Regions from separate parts of the Fictibacillus sp. b24 genome, predicted to be linked through region 1. Evidence: predicted binding sites of a transcription regulator. Region 1 holds the regulator's gene; the other holds the start of a gene.

Region 1 (7,026 bases):
AGGTTGGCAAAAGTAAGTGATATTGATGATATTTTAGGGATTGAGCAAGCGTCGTTTACCGTTCCTTGGTCCAGAGAAGCTTTTTATAGAGAGATTGTTGAGAACCAATTCGCCTATTACCTCGTGATTGAAGATTCCTTTCAGCCGATCGGTTATTGTGGAATCTGGCTTGTTATGGACGAAGCACACGTAACGAATATTGCGATTCTGCCGTCGTACAGAGGGAGACGGCTTGGGGAAATGCTCATGAAAGAAGCCATTAAGCTTGCGAAAGCACAGGGTGCTCGAACGATGACGCTAGAAGCGCGCGTAAGCAATCATGTTGCGCAGAAATTATATAAAAAGCTTGGATTTGAAGCAGGCGGTATTCGAAAAAACTATTATAGCGATAATGGTGAAGATGCTTTAGTAATGTGGGTGGAATTATGATAAAAAATGAATTGATATTAGCGATAGAAACAAGCTGTGACGAAACAGCTGTTGCGATTCTAAAGAACGGCACAGAGGTGCTCGCAAACGTTGTTGCCTCTCAAATAGAGAGTCATAAACGATTCGGCGGTGTCGTTCCTGAGGTGGCGTCACGCCATCATGTGGAACAAATTACGATCGTGATCGAAGAAGCCTTGAATCAAGCGGAAATTGAGCCTTCGGATTTAACAGCAGTCGCTGTAACAGAAGGTCCTGGGTTAGTCGGCGCGCTGTTGATCGGTGTTAATGCTGCTAAAGCATTTGCCTTTGCACACGGCTTGCCGCTCGTTCCTGTGCATCATATTGCAGGACACATCTATGCAAACCGACTTGTAAAAGAGATGACTTTTCCATTGCTGTCCCTAATCGTTTCTGGCGGACATACCGAGCTTGTTTTAATGGAGGAGCACGGAACATTTAAAGTAATCGGTGAAACGAGGGACGATGCAGCAGGGGAAGCGTATGACAAAGTGGCGCGAACGCTGAACATGCCGTACCCAGGCGGTCCTCATATCGATAAGCTGGCGCAAGAAGGGGAACCGAACATTGACTTGCCTCGAGCTTGGCTAGAACCTGATTCACTTGATTTTAGCTTTAGCGGGTTGAAGTCTGCAGTAATCAACACGGTTCACAATGCAGCGCAGCGCGGTGAAGTGATTAAACCAGAAGACTTAGCAGCAAGCTTTCAAGCGAGCGTTGTGGAAGTGCTTGTGGAAAAAACGTACCGTGCTGCAGAGCAATATAACGTGAAGCAAGTATTGCTAGCTGGTGGAGTAGCAGCAAACAAAGGTCTTCGCCAAACGTTAGAGAAGCGGTTTGCAGGAACACAGTATGACCTAGTGATTCCACCGCTGCACTTATGCACAGATAATGCGGCTATGATTGCAGCAGCGGGCAGTGTTGCGTATCAAAAGGATACGCGAGGAGACATGTCATTAAACGGTGTACCAGGACTTGATTTAGAAGCACAATAAAAAGGTAAGCTCTTTTCCTAATGGGGAAAGAGCTTTTTTATTTATCGACCGAAGTAGACCCCATTCGACACAATACCCCTTATTTTTTGTGGAAAAGTTATACACAGGATTGTGGATAATGTGGACAGCGCTTTTGAAACATTTGAAATAAAGGGTTTATGTTATACACAATTCACATAAAGTATACACATGTTCGTGTGGATAAAGTGGATAACTTTAATTTAACAATGAAATCCACAAGTCGAACTGTGGATAAATGAAAAAGCTGACATGCCTCACAACTTTGTGAGGATGCCAGCCTTTAGTTTATGCGTTCTGCAGTTCTTCCCATTCTTCCATTAAGGATTCCATTTCTTCGTTCAACTTATCTAGCTGTGATTGGAACTCTTGTGTTTTTTCGTAGTCTTGGAATACTTCTGGTTTACAAAGCTCGCCCTCTGCGTAAGTTATCTTGCTTTCGAGCCCTTCTAAAAGACCTTCGATTTCCTCAATGCGGCGCTGGCGTTTTCGATCTTGTTTTTTCGCTTCTTTATCGATCGAGTTTTTTGCACCGTTCACCTGGTTTGAGGAAGGTGTGTTTACTGCGTTTTCTGCTTTCTGACGCTCAGCAATTTCTTCCCGGGCTTTCATCTCGTTCTTTTTCTCTGTGTAATAGTCGTAGTCACCCAAATATTCGGTCATACCGGTTGGTGCGAGTTCAACGACCTTCGTTGCGATGCGGTTTATAAAATAACGGTCATGCGACACGAATAGGATCGTACCTGGATAAGAAATTAGTGCTTGTTCTAGAATTTCTTTGCTATCCAAATCCAAATGGTTCGTCGGCTCGTCCAGAAGAAGGAGGTTCCCTTTTTCCATCATAAGCTTTGCAAGTGCAAGCCGTGCTTTCTGACCACCGCTTAACTCCGTAACAAGCTTCAGCACATCGTCACCGCTAAACAGGAACTGTCCGAGTATGGAACGAATCTCTTTTTCCGTTTTTTCCGGATAGTCATCCCACAGTTCGTTTAAAAGTGTTTTGCGTGAATGGAGGTCCGCCTGTTCTTGGTCATAGTGAGAGATCTTCAGCCCGCTGCCATAGCGTATATCGCCCGATATGAGCGGCAATTTTTTTCGAATGACTTTTAGCAGAGTCGATTTGCCGATTCCGTTCGGTCCGACAATCGCGACGCTATCCTGGCGGTTAACTGCTAATTGAACGTTTTTAAATAACGGTTCATCGTCTTCATAACCCGTGCTCACATTCTCCAGTTTCAGCACGTCATTGCCGCTTTGTTTTTCAATATCAAACGAGAACGAAGCAGACTTTTCAGCACCAGCGGGACGCTCTTTCAGCTCCATCTTCTCAAGCTGCTTACGACGGCTTTGAGCTCGTTTCGTTGTAGAAGCACGCACAATGTTACGCTGAATAAAATCTTCTAACTTCGCCACTTGATCTTGCTGCTTCTCAAACTCTTTCATCTCTTGAGCAAATCGCTCTGCTTTTTGCTCGAGATAGCTAGAATAATTTCCTACGAATCGGAATGATCGCTTTCTCGATACTTCATAAACAGTCGTTACAATCTTATCAAGGAAATAACGGTCATGGGAAACGATCAATATACCGCCTGGATAACTCTGCAAATACTGCTCAAGCCACGTTAGTGTTTTGATGTCTAAGTGGTTGGTCGGCTCATCAAGAATAAGAAGATCCGGCTTCGTTAAAAGGAGCTTTGCCAGCGCAAGGCGTGTTTTTTGGCCTCCGCTCAGCGTATTGATCTTCGTATCGCGATCAAAATCGGCAAATTGAAAGCCGTGCAGCACCGTGCGGATCTCAGCTTCGTACTGATAGCCGCCTTCATCTTTAAACGTGACTTGCAGTGCGTCGTAGTCTTTAAGGAGGCGTTCGTATTCAACTTCATTTTCGATGACTTCCGGATCGCCCATACGCGCTTCCATCTCACGCAGCTTTTTCTCTTTTTTACGAAGATCTTCAAAAACAGAAAGCATCTCGTTCCAGATTGTTTCATCAGAGTCCAGCCCGGCGTCTTGCGCAAGGTACCCTGTCTTAACGTCTTTAGGAATCATGATATGACCAGAATCATAGGAATACTCACCAGTTATTACACGAAGAAGCGTAGACTTGCCAGCACCGTTTCTTCCAACTAAAGCAATGCGCTCACCTTTTTGAACCTCTAATTTTATATTCGATAAAATGACGTCCGCACCAAAAGACTTCGTAACGTCCTGAACTTGTAAAATAATCATTTCATTCACCTCTGTAAAAACGGGTGGTTTTACTTAAAGACTCTGTTTCAAAAGATTGTTTTACTTAAAAATGCAGTAAAAATACTTCTTTGAAAAGTTGGTTGTAGCGCAAGGTGCGAGACTCCTGCGGGACAAGCGGTCAGGTGAGACCCTTAATGGCGCAAAGCGGCAAGGGGCTCACCGCCTGCCCCGCGGAAAGCGAAGCGCCTGAAGCGGAAATCAACTACTTTCAACATGCAATCAGTCTTTAAATAACAATCAAACCCTGTCTACTTAGTAGTTTAGCGTAGTTTGGAGATTCGCGCCAACAAAGGGAATGTTCAACATTTTGCAATAATTACAAGTAAAATCATAACGACAATAAAAGCGGTTTCGTGTATATTCATCATGAGGAGGGGTTTTATGACAGAGTTTACCCATTTTAACGAAGAAGGCCGTGCTCGAATGGTCGATATTTCGGAAAAAGAAACATCTCACCGAACAGCGATAGCGGTAAGCGGGGTAACCGTTTCAGAAGAAGTCTTCCTTAAAATTAAAGATAATGGATTTAAAAAAGGGGACGTTCTAGCCGTAGCGCAGGTCGCTGGAATCATGGCTGCCAAAAAGACCTCTGACTGGATTCCGATGTGCCACCCACTATCACTTACAGGTGTTGATCTATCCTTTCACTGGGATGAATTGGAGAACCGCAACTATAAATTAAATATACAAGCTGAAGTTAAAACAAAAGGAAGCACCGGCGTTGAGATGGAAGCATTAACTGCGGCTTCTGCTGGAGCTCTTACCGTCTATGACATGTGTAAAGCGGCAGATAAAGGAATGGTGATCGGGCCTACATACCTTGTGTCCAAAACAGGAGGAAAGAATGGTGACTTTCTACGTTCTTCAAGCCCTGACAAAGTATGATACAATAGGAATAGATAAGCTTTCTACACATGGAGGGCTCCATATATGAACCAAGAACAGTTAAAAATACCACATGCAACAGCAAAAAGGCTGCCCTTGTATTATCGTTTTTTGAAAAACTTATCATCTTCCGGTAAACAAAGGGTATCTTCAGCTGAATTAAGTGAAGCGGTTAAAGTAGATTCTGCAACGATTCGCAGAGATTTTTCCTACTTTGGCGCATTAGGTAAAAAGGGTTATGGCTACAATGTAAATTATCTGCTGTCGTTTTTCGCGAAAACATTGAACCAAGACGAAACAACAACAGTGGCGTTAATTGGAGTAGGTAACTTAGGCACTGCCTTTTTGCACTACAATTTCACCAAAAATAATAATACAAAGATAGAAATCGCATTTGATGTAGATACAGCAAAAATCGGTACAGAGATAGCGGGAGTACCCATCTACCACACGGAAGACATCGAGCAAGAACTGCAGAAGCGGAACATCGATGTTGCCATTCTCACAGTACCAGTAGGAGCGGCTCAGCCGATCGCGGATCAGCTCGAGCGCGCAGGTGTAACGGGGATATTGAACTTTACACCAGCCCGGTTAACGGTCTCGCCAAAAATTCGTGTGCATCATATTGATTTAGCCGTTGAATTACAATCGCTAGTTTATTTTATGAAAAATTACTCTTAAACCAAGGAGGTAATCGTTATGTTAGGACCAGGAAGTATCGCAGTAATCGGACTTGCAGCGCTTGTTATGTTTGGGCCAAAGAAGCTGCCTGAGCTAGGGAAAGCTGCAGGGAAAACGCTTCGCGAGTTCAAGAATGCTACAAAAGGCATGATGGACGAAGAAGATGACAACAAAAAGGAAAGCGAACAACTGAAGAAGTAAGGATGTTTTTCTATGACCTCTGAAAAAAATATGTCGCTATACGGTCACATTGGCGAATTAAGAAAGCGTATCATGTGGGCAATTCTAGCCTTCTTTTTGTTCTTGATCGCAGGATTTTTCTTAGCAAAGCCCGTAATCGTATATCTGCAAAGTGATCCAATTGCAAAGAACATTCAGATGAACGCTTTTCATCTAACTGATCCACTGAATGTCTACATGACGTTCGCCTTCTTTATCGGGCTCGTCTTATCAGCACCAGTGGTCTTATATCAGCTTTGGGCATTCATCAGCCCTGGGCTTTACGAGAACGAAAGAAAAGTAACGTTGATGTACATCCCGATCGCGTTTGTACTCTTCTTAACAGGACTTGCCTTTTCTTACTTTATTCTCTTTCCGTTCGTCGTAAGCTTTATGGGAAATGTCGCTGAGGCCTTAAGTGTTGAAGGAGAATACGGAATTCAGGAATACTTCTCATTCCTATTCAACATCACACTGCCGTTCGGACTGTTGTTTCAATTTCCGGTATTGATCATGTTTTTAACAAGGCTCGGTATCGTAACACCTGATTTGTTAAAGAGCATCCGGAAGGTAGCCTACTTTGGTATCTTAGTAGTAGCCGGTCTCATCACACCGCCAGAACTGTTGTCACACTTGATGGTCACATTTCCGCTTATACTTTTATATGAGATTAGCATTATCATATCGAGAACAGCGTACAAAAAAAGAATGAAAGCAGAAGTCGAAGCCCTCGTGAAGGAACGAGAAGCTGAGGCGGAATCCGCTTTTCATGATTAAAAAAGAGGATTGCTCCAACGTGGAGGATCCTCTTTTTTTGTGAAAAATTAAAGTGGACAGTAAAACGAGCAGAGTGGACAGTAAATTTACAAAAGTGGACAGTAAATCAGCGAAAGTCGACAGTAAGCTCTGTAGAGGAGGCTGTGCATGGGAGCCATTTTCTGTTGATGACGGTAATCTGTCCAATTGAAGAGAGAAGCTGTCCAATTCAGCCAATAATCTGTCCAATTCAAAATTCACCACCATCACACAAAAAAACTGCCTCCATCAAGGGGCAGTTTTTGCTATTATTTCTTCTTCCGTTTTCTTTTTAAGTGGTTGTTTAACGCGAAATAGCGGATGGCATTGGCAAAATCAAAGGTTGCTACGACCATCGTAATGATCGTCCAGAAGCTCGTCATGCCGTACTCGTTAGAGTAGTGGACCGCCAAGTATGTAAAGACAAGTCCGATCCCTAAATATAAAAATGCCATAAACAGTGGTGATGTCTTCATAATAGTCCTCCAATAATCAATTGCGCTGTTTCTAGCTGCTTTTCCATCTTCTGAATCTCGTCAGCAAAGAATACTTGAACGATCAAAACGAGCGTATTCATGGCAACGTGTGCCGCGATTGGAACAATGAGGCGTTTTGTGCGAACATACAGGTATGCGAACGTGAAGCCCATTGCCGTATAGATTAACAAGTGTGTAAAGTCCGCATGAACAGCAGCAAAGATTAGAGAACTGATCAAAGCAGAAATAAAGAAATTAAA
Region 2 (7,026 bases), 240 kb from region 1:
GTCTGTTTTGCAGTGTATTATCAGGAAATCTTCCTGGATGTCCTTGTTTTTTGTGTTCAAAGGATTTTCCGCGTGCCATGTTTTTCACTCCTCATCTCTTTACACCATATTGTGTCCAAGAGAAGAGCTGATTATGAAGATTAAAAAGGTTTTACCACCATTAAAATAATAAGTAAGACAGCTAAACCGTGCAAAGAATATACGTAAGGATCGAGTTGCTTATCGACCGAACGATATGAATCTGGAAGATCATCACCTTCATGAGAACCAAGAATTTCACTCATCTGCTTTTGTTTCTTAGGAATAATACCAATAACAAGAACTTGTGCTAATACATAAATAACCAATGAAGCGATGTACCATACTTCGCTAAATAATGAAGTATTTAAATAACCTAATAAAAGTCCAGTCGCAAGAAGTGTTAAGCTGCCAATCTTCGGCAATGTTTCAATCTTAGTGTTTACCTCGAGTGCATAGCGTGCCTGACTGGCCGTTTTAGCAAATTTTGTAACGACTGGCATGGCAAAGCTTGCACCTAAGCCGACAATGGCGGCCAAGACATGCAGCAATACGAGTGCGCCATAAAGAGTCATCCATTTTCCCCCTTTTAATATGTATGAATAAATACCTACCTTCAATTTATTACGCTATACAGGAAAATAGTCCTTCTTTTAAGTAGTGACTTTTATCCTGATTATAAAAGGAGTTCATTAAATGGAAACAAAACATGAAATCAGGCAAAAAGTGTGGAATAAGCTGACTGAAGAAAAATTAGGAAGATTTCCGTTTCCCTTAACGAATCGTATACCTAATTTTAAAGGGGCAGAGGCGGCTGCGAGGTATATAACAGAAATGAAACTGTATAAAGAAGCAAATGTGATCAAGGTGAATCCAGATTCGCCGCAGCTGCCACTTCGAGCGCAAATTTTAAAAGACGGAAAAATGCTTCTCGTTCCAACCCCTCGTTTAAAAGACGGCTTCATTCAAGTAAAACCAGAGTGGGTTCCGAAAGGGGAGGAAAGAAAAGCAGCGAGTCTTTCGAGCATTTTGAATTATGGAAGAGTTTTGCCTCTATCGCAAATGCCAGAAATTGATTTGATTGTTGTCGGTTCGGTGGTGATTCATCGTGATGGCAGACGGCTTGGAAAGGGAGAAGGATACGCTGACAGGGAGTATGCAATCATTCGGGAGCTCGGCAATAAAGAAGTGCCAGTGATCACTTCGATTCAAAGTGCACAGCTCGTGGAAGATGAAATCCCTGTTGATGTTTTTGATTTAACAGTCGACTGGATTGCTACGGAAAAAGGGTTGATCGAAACGTGTTCTCCTTATCCTAAGCCAACAGGGATCGTTTGGGATGAAGTGAGTGAGGAAGACATGAACATCATGCCTGTTTTAAAAGAAATTAAGGATCTGACAGCAAATAAGCGTTAGAACATTGTTGGCACTTTAAAATATTCAAGCGGATTCTCTGTGCCGGCAGGAAAAACGTTAAGCTGGCGTAAAACTTCTTCAGCGAATTGGATATAGTTTGAACCTGTTGCTGTGATTACATTTTGGTCAAGCACGAGATGTTCTTCACATTTATTGCTCCAGTTCATAACAGATGTATAGCGTGAGTCATCTTCAGTAAGAGAAGCTGTATATTGGATATGATTTAGAATACCAGCTGCACCTAGCAGGGCAGGTCCTCCACAGATTGCGCCAATCAGCTTGCCTTTATCAAAAAAAGCACGGATCATTTCTGTAACCATCGAATTTTCGAGAAAAGGAAATGGTGTACCTCCAGGGATAATCAGAGCGGAATAATCATCTGTTTTGACTTCGTTTACCGTTAGATCAGGTTTGATTTTAAGCTTTCCTGCTGATGTGACTGTATGGATGGAAGAGTTAGGAGAGCATGTAACAAGTTCATATTCTGATCCGCTCAAGCACGTATTTAAAATAGCTACTTCAAATTCTGCAAAAGAATCATAGACAAACAATAGAACCTTTTTCATATGAGTTACCTCCAGTTTTAAATAACCTATATCCAAATTTTAGCACCTGCTCATAGGAATTTGCTACAAAAACAAGCATAAATTGATTTGAAGGTGAATATATCTAATCACAACTAAATATTTCTTCTTGTGAACCGAGCATAAACACACTAATGACTTGCTTATTTTATTTGAAAGCTTGTCTTTTTTTTGTGTGAGGAGGTGGAGGCTAAAAGTAATCCCGCAGTAATTCCTACTTGACATATAGGTTTTATTGTATTAATTTATTTTAGTTAACTAAAGGGGGGACTTGTAGGTGACTACTTACTTAGTTTTATCGAACATTGCTATTATGCTTATTCTTTTAGGTGTTTTGTATTACATGCAAAAAAAGCACGTTTCTTTCTCAAAACGTGTGTTTACGGGTCTTGGATTAGGGATACTTTTTGGCCTTGGACTTCAGTACGGTTATGGAGCTGATTCAGAGGTAGCTGCTAAATCTACTGACTGGTTCAACTTAGTTGGTGGAGGGTATGTAACGTTCTTAAAAATGATCGTAATGCCGCTTGTGTTTATCTCGATCCTTTCAGCGTTCACACGATTGAACTTAAAAGGGAACATCGGAAAACTTAGCGGATTGATTATCGCAATCTTAATCGGAACAACAGCTATTGCGGCAGTTGTCGGTATTGCTACATCCGTTGCTTTTGATCTGGAAGCTGTTCAGATTGAACAAGGTGATGCGGAAACAGCACGTGGTGAACAAATGGAAGGTACTTTTGCAGAAGTAAAAGACTTAACGCTTCCGCAGCAGATTCTTTCATTATTACCAGCGAATCCGTTTTTAGATTTTACAGGAGCTCGTCCGACATCAACGATTGCAGTCGTAATCTTTGCAGCATTCCTTGGAGTTGCATATTTAGGGGTAAAGCGTAAACAAGAAGAACATGCAGAATTGTTTGCTAAGATTGTTGATGCCTTCTATTCTGTAATTATGCGTGTTGTAACATTGATTCTTCGTTTAACACCATACGGAGTACTTGCATTAATGACGAAAACGGTAGCACTTAGTGATATGGGTGCGATCGCCAAGCTTGGTAAATTCGTTATCGCCTCATATGTCGCGCTATTGATCATGTTCGGAATTCACTTATTATTAATAACGTTCGCTGGTTTAAGTCCAGTAACGTATATGAAAAAGGCATTCCCAGTTCTATCGTTTGCCTTTACTTCTCGTACTAGTGCCGGGGCACTTCCATTAAACATCCGTACACAAAAGAGCATGGGTGTACCTGATGGAATCGCAAACTTCTCAGGTTCGTTCGGCCTTTCAATCGGTCAAAACGGGTGTGCTGGAATCTATCCTGCGATGCTTGCGGTTATGATTGCACCGACTGTTGGAATCGATCCATTGTCACCATCATTCTTATTGACGCTCGTTGTAGTTGTGGCGCTTAGTTCATTTGGTGTTGCTGGTGTTGGGGGCGGAGCTACGTTTGCAGCAATCCTCGTGTTGTCTGCGATGGATCTTCCAATTGCCTTAGCAGGTCTTTTGATCTCTGTTGAACCGCTTATCGATATGGGCCGTACTGCAGTTAACGTAAGTGGTGCGATGACGTCAGGTCTTTTAACAAGTAAAGTTCAGAAGCAATTAGACACAGACGTTTACAACGACAGCGAAAACCAAGTCGAAGTAAGTGCTTAGCCAGTAAATGAAACGATCTTGCCTCTCTGGCAGGGTCGTTTTTTATTTGTAAATTTTTCATATGAAGGTGTGAATTGGAGGTTTTAAGGGTAAAAATTAAAAACTGAACTTTCAAATAGCACAAGATTCTTTTCCAGCTCATGAAGGCTCTTCCATATTAGTGAACATTCTATGGCAAAACTGTGATAAAGTTGTGAGCTTTATTTGAAGTAATCGTGACATTTGTTAGGGAGCCGGTCACATTTACTAGGTTTCTGGTACTATGAGGGCAAAGGTTTTCTGTCATTTTGATTTTGCCTATGATATCCATTGTGATTTAATTCACAATCCATTATAATCACTTTTGGTTCGTTTTTATTAGGCAAATTAAATGCTTGTAAATAGAGAAAGGAAGGTGGACCTGGTGATGCGACGGTTGAAGCCGTTTTTACCATTCGGGTTAATGATGGCCGTGTTTATGCTAAGCGGCTGCAGCGATATGATTGTTTTAGATCCAAAAGGACCTGTAGGAGAAGAACAGAAGGATCTCATCATGTATTCTATCTGGTTTATGTTATTTATCCTGCTAGTTGTTTACGCACTTACTGCTTTTATTGTTTATAAATATCGTGATCGTAAAAATCATAAAGGCTATGATCCTGATAACGAAGGAAGTCATCTTCTTGAAACGATTTGGTGGATCATTCCGATTATTATCGTTATTGCATTATCGATTCCGACGGTTAAGAGTATCTACTCTCTAGAAGGACCTCCTGAGGAGTCGAAAGATCAAAAGCCATTGGTGATTCATGCAACATCTGTAAACTGGAAATGGGTATTCACATATCCAGAGCAAGATATTGAAACAGTTAACTATCTTCATATTCCTGAAGATCGGCCTGTTTTGTTCAAACTGACTTCTGCAGATTCTATGGCATCTTTTTGGGTTCCTCAATTAGGTGGCCAAAAGTATGCGATGGCTGGCATGGAGACAGAGCTTTATCTGCAAGCTGACGAGCAAGGCACGTATGAAGGACGTAACTCCAACTTTACAGGAGAAGGGTTCACTGATCATACGTTTGATGTTATGGCTATGTCTGATGCAGAGTTTGAAAAATGGGCGAGTGAAACAAAAGCTGAAGCTCCAGAACTTACAAAGGGCCAGTACGACAAGCTGATGCTTCCTGGTCACGTGAAAGAAATGACTTTCTCTTCAACTCATCTAGATTGGGTAGACCACTCTAAAAATGCAGAATACGCGTTAGATGCTCGCGAACGTTTAGGTTATGAAGAGAAGATTCCTCACTCAAGAGCAGCGAAGGAAGAAAAGAAAAAGCGTGAAGAAGAGATGAAGAAGCAAGAAGAATCAGAGTCTCATGGGGATTCTCATGCCCATTAACAGAGGAGGCATTTCAATATGAAATGGGATGAATTTTTCGTAACAGGCGACCCGATGATTTATGGTGCTGACGTATCCATCGTACTAACGATGGTGGGTATCCTGTTCTATCTTACTAAATATAAAAAGTGGAAATGGTTGTGGGACGAATGGCTAACAACGGTTGACCACAAAAAACTCGGTATTATGTATATCGTTTCCGCTGTGCTTATGTTGTTCCGTGGTGGTGTCGATGCACTATTAATGCGTACGCAGCTCGCGGTTCCAGAGGCGAAGTTCCTCGATTCACAGCACTATAACGAAATCTTTACAACACACGGTACGATCATGATTATCTTCATGGCGATGCCGTTCTTGATTGGTTTGATTAACGTCGTTGTTCCATTACAGATCGGGGCACGTGACGTAGCTTATCCTTATTTAAACGCAGTTAGTTTCTGGACGTTCTTTATCGGTGCGATGTTATTTAACATCTCATTCGTTATCGGTGGTTCTCCATCAGCAGGCTGGACGAGTTACATGCCGCTTGCGAGTAACGAGTTGAGCCCAGGGCCAGGACAGAACTACTATCTGCTCGGTCTGCAGATTGCAGGTATCGGTACACTCTTAACGGGTATTAACTTCTTAGTTACGATCCTTAAGATGCGTGCACCGGGAATGACATTGTTCCGTATGCCAATGTTTACTTGGTCATCACTTGTAACAATGGTTATCATTATCTTCGCTTTCCCGATTCTTACTGTTGCACTAGCACTTATGACATTTGACCGTTTATTCGGAAGCCATTTCTTCACTCTGCAAGGAGCAGGAATGGATATGCTTTGGGCGAACCTTTTCTGGCTATGGGGTCACCCAGAGGTATATATCGTAATACTTCCGGCGTTCGGTATGTTCTCTGAGATTATTTCTACGTTCTCTAGAAAAACGTTATTCGGTTACAAAGCCATGATCTGGTCTATGCTTTTAATCGCAGGATACAGCTTCTTGGTTTGGGTCCATCACTTCTTTACGATGGGTTCAGGAGCACTTGTTAACTCTGTATTCTCTATCACTACGATGGCGATCGGTATTCCGACAGGGGTTAAAATATTTAACTGGCTGTTCACAATGTACAGAGGTAAGATTCAATTTACGACACCGATGCTTTGGTCACTCGGATTTATCGTGAACTTCGTAATCGGTGGGGTTACAGGTGTCATGCTTGCCATGGCAGCTGCTGACTATCAGTACCACAACACATACTTCCTAGTATCTCACTTCCACTATGTGTTGATCGCTGGTACAGTATTTGCTTGTTTCGCTGGTTTAATCTACTGGTATCCGAAAATGTTTGGCTACAAGCTGAACGAACGTATCGGTAAATGGGTATTCTGGATTTTCACAATCGGATTTAACGTATGTTTCTTCCCGCAATACTTCCTTGGTCTAGACGGTATGCCACGTCGTGTTTACACGTACAGTGAAGAGTCTGGCTGGGGCCCATTAAACATGGTATCTACAATCGGTGGATTCATGATGGGTATTGCCTTCTTAGTTCTTGTTTACAACATGTACTACAGCTTCCGTTTTGCGAAGCGTGAATTAACTGGAGACGCTTGGGATGGCCGTACGCTTGAATGGTCTACTCCATCAGCAATGCCTCCTTTCTATAACTTTGCTAAAATCCCGGAGGTAACAGGTCTTGACCACTTCTGGAGACAAAAGCAAGCAGGAAAAGTTGAGAAGTTAACAGCTAATGAACTTAAACCGATTCATATGCCTAGCAACTCTGGTGTACCGTTCATCATGGCATCATTCTTCTTCGTTGCCGGATTCGGTATGGTATTCGACTGGATGTGGATGGCGATCGTTGGATTGATCGGTGTATTCGGAACATTGATCTACCGTTCATTCGAGTATGATGACGGGTATTATGTAAGTGTTGAAGAGATTATTGAAACAGAAAAGATTTCTAAATAAGGAGG

The links. Region 1 encodes Rex, which represses fermentation and respiration genes when NADH is low (regulators of the CRP and FNR family bind a similar motif). Its sites were predicted from a motif close to TTGTGAAATATTTCACAA; they were not measured.
Region 2: qoxA (cytochrome aa3 quinol oxidase subunit II) is a predicted target of Rex. The motif match lies at 3,994-4,011, and genes of this name have one in related genera.

Annotation. Positions count from the first base shown of each region.
Region 1 covers NZ_JAUCES010000005.1:3,785,136-3,792,161, reverse strand. Annotated here, with positions in the region: gene rimI (ribosomal protein S18-alanine N-acetyltransferase) at 1-429, shown strand, start outside; gene tsaD (tRNA (adenosine(37)-N6)-threonylcarbamoyltransferase complex transferase subunit TsaD) at 426-1,442, shown strand; gene QUF49_RS19850 (ABC-F family ATP-binding cassette domain-containing protein) at 1,749-3,689, opposite strand; gene moaC (cyclic pyranopterin monophosphate synthase MoaC) at 4,092-4,595, shown strand; gene QUF49_RS19840 (redox-sensing transcriptional repressor Rex) at 4,641-5,276, shown strand; gene QUF49_RS19835 (twin-arginine translocase TatA/TatE family subunit) at 5,295-5,477, shown strand; gene tatC (twin-arginine translocase subunit TatC) at 5,490-6,272, shown strand; gene QUF49_RS19825 (YdiK family protein) at 6,560-6,766, opposite strand; gene QUF49_RS19820 (CPBP family intramembrane glutamic endopeptidase) at 6,763-7,026, opposite strand, start outside.
Region 2 covers NZ_JAUCES010000005.1:3,542,598-3,549,623, reverse strand. Annotated here, with positions in the region: gene QUF49_RS18710 (hypothetical protein) at 1-79, opposite strand, end outside; gene QUF49_RS18705 (DUF2269 family protein) at 141-593, opposite strand; gene QUF49_RS18700 (5-formyltetrahydrofolate cyclo-ligase) at 715-1,434, shown strand; gene QUF49_RS18695 (DJ-1/PfpI family protein) at 1,431-2,000, opposite strand; gene QUF49_RS18690 (L-cystine transporter) at 2,332-3,684, shown strand; gene qoxA (cytochrome aa3 quinol oxidase subunit II) at 4,088-5,062, shown strand; gene qoxB (cytochrome aa3 quinol oxidase subunit I) at 5,081-7,021, shown strand.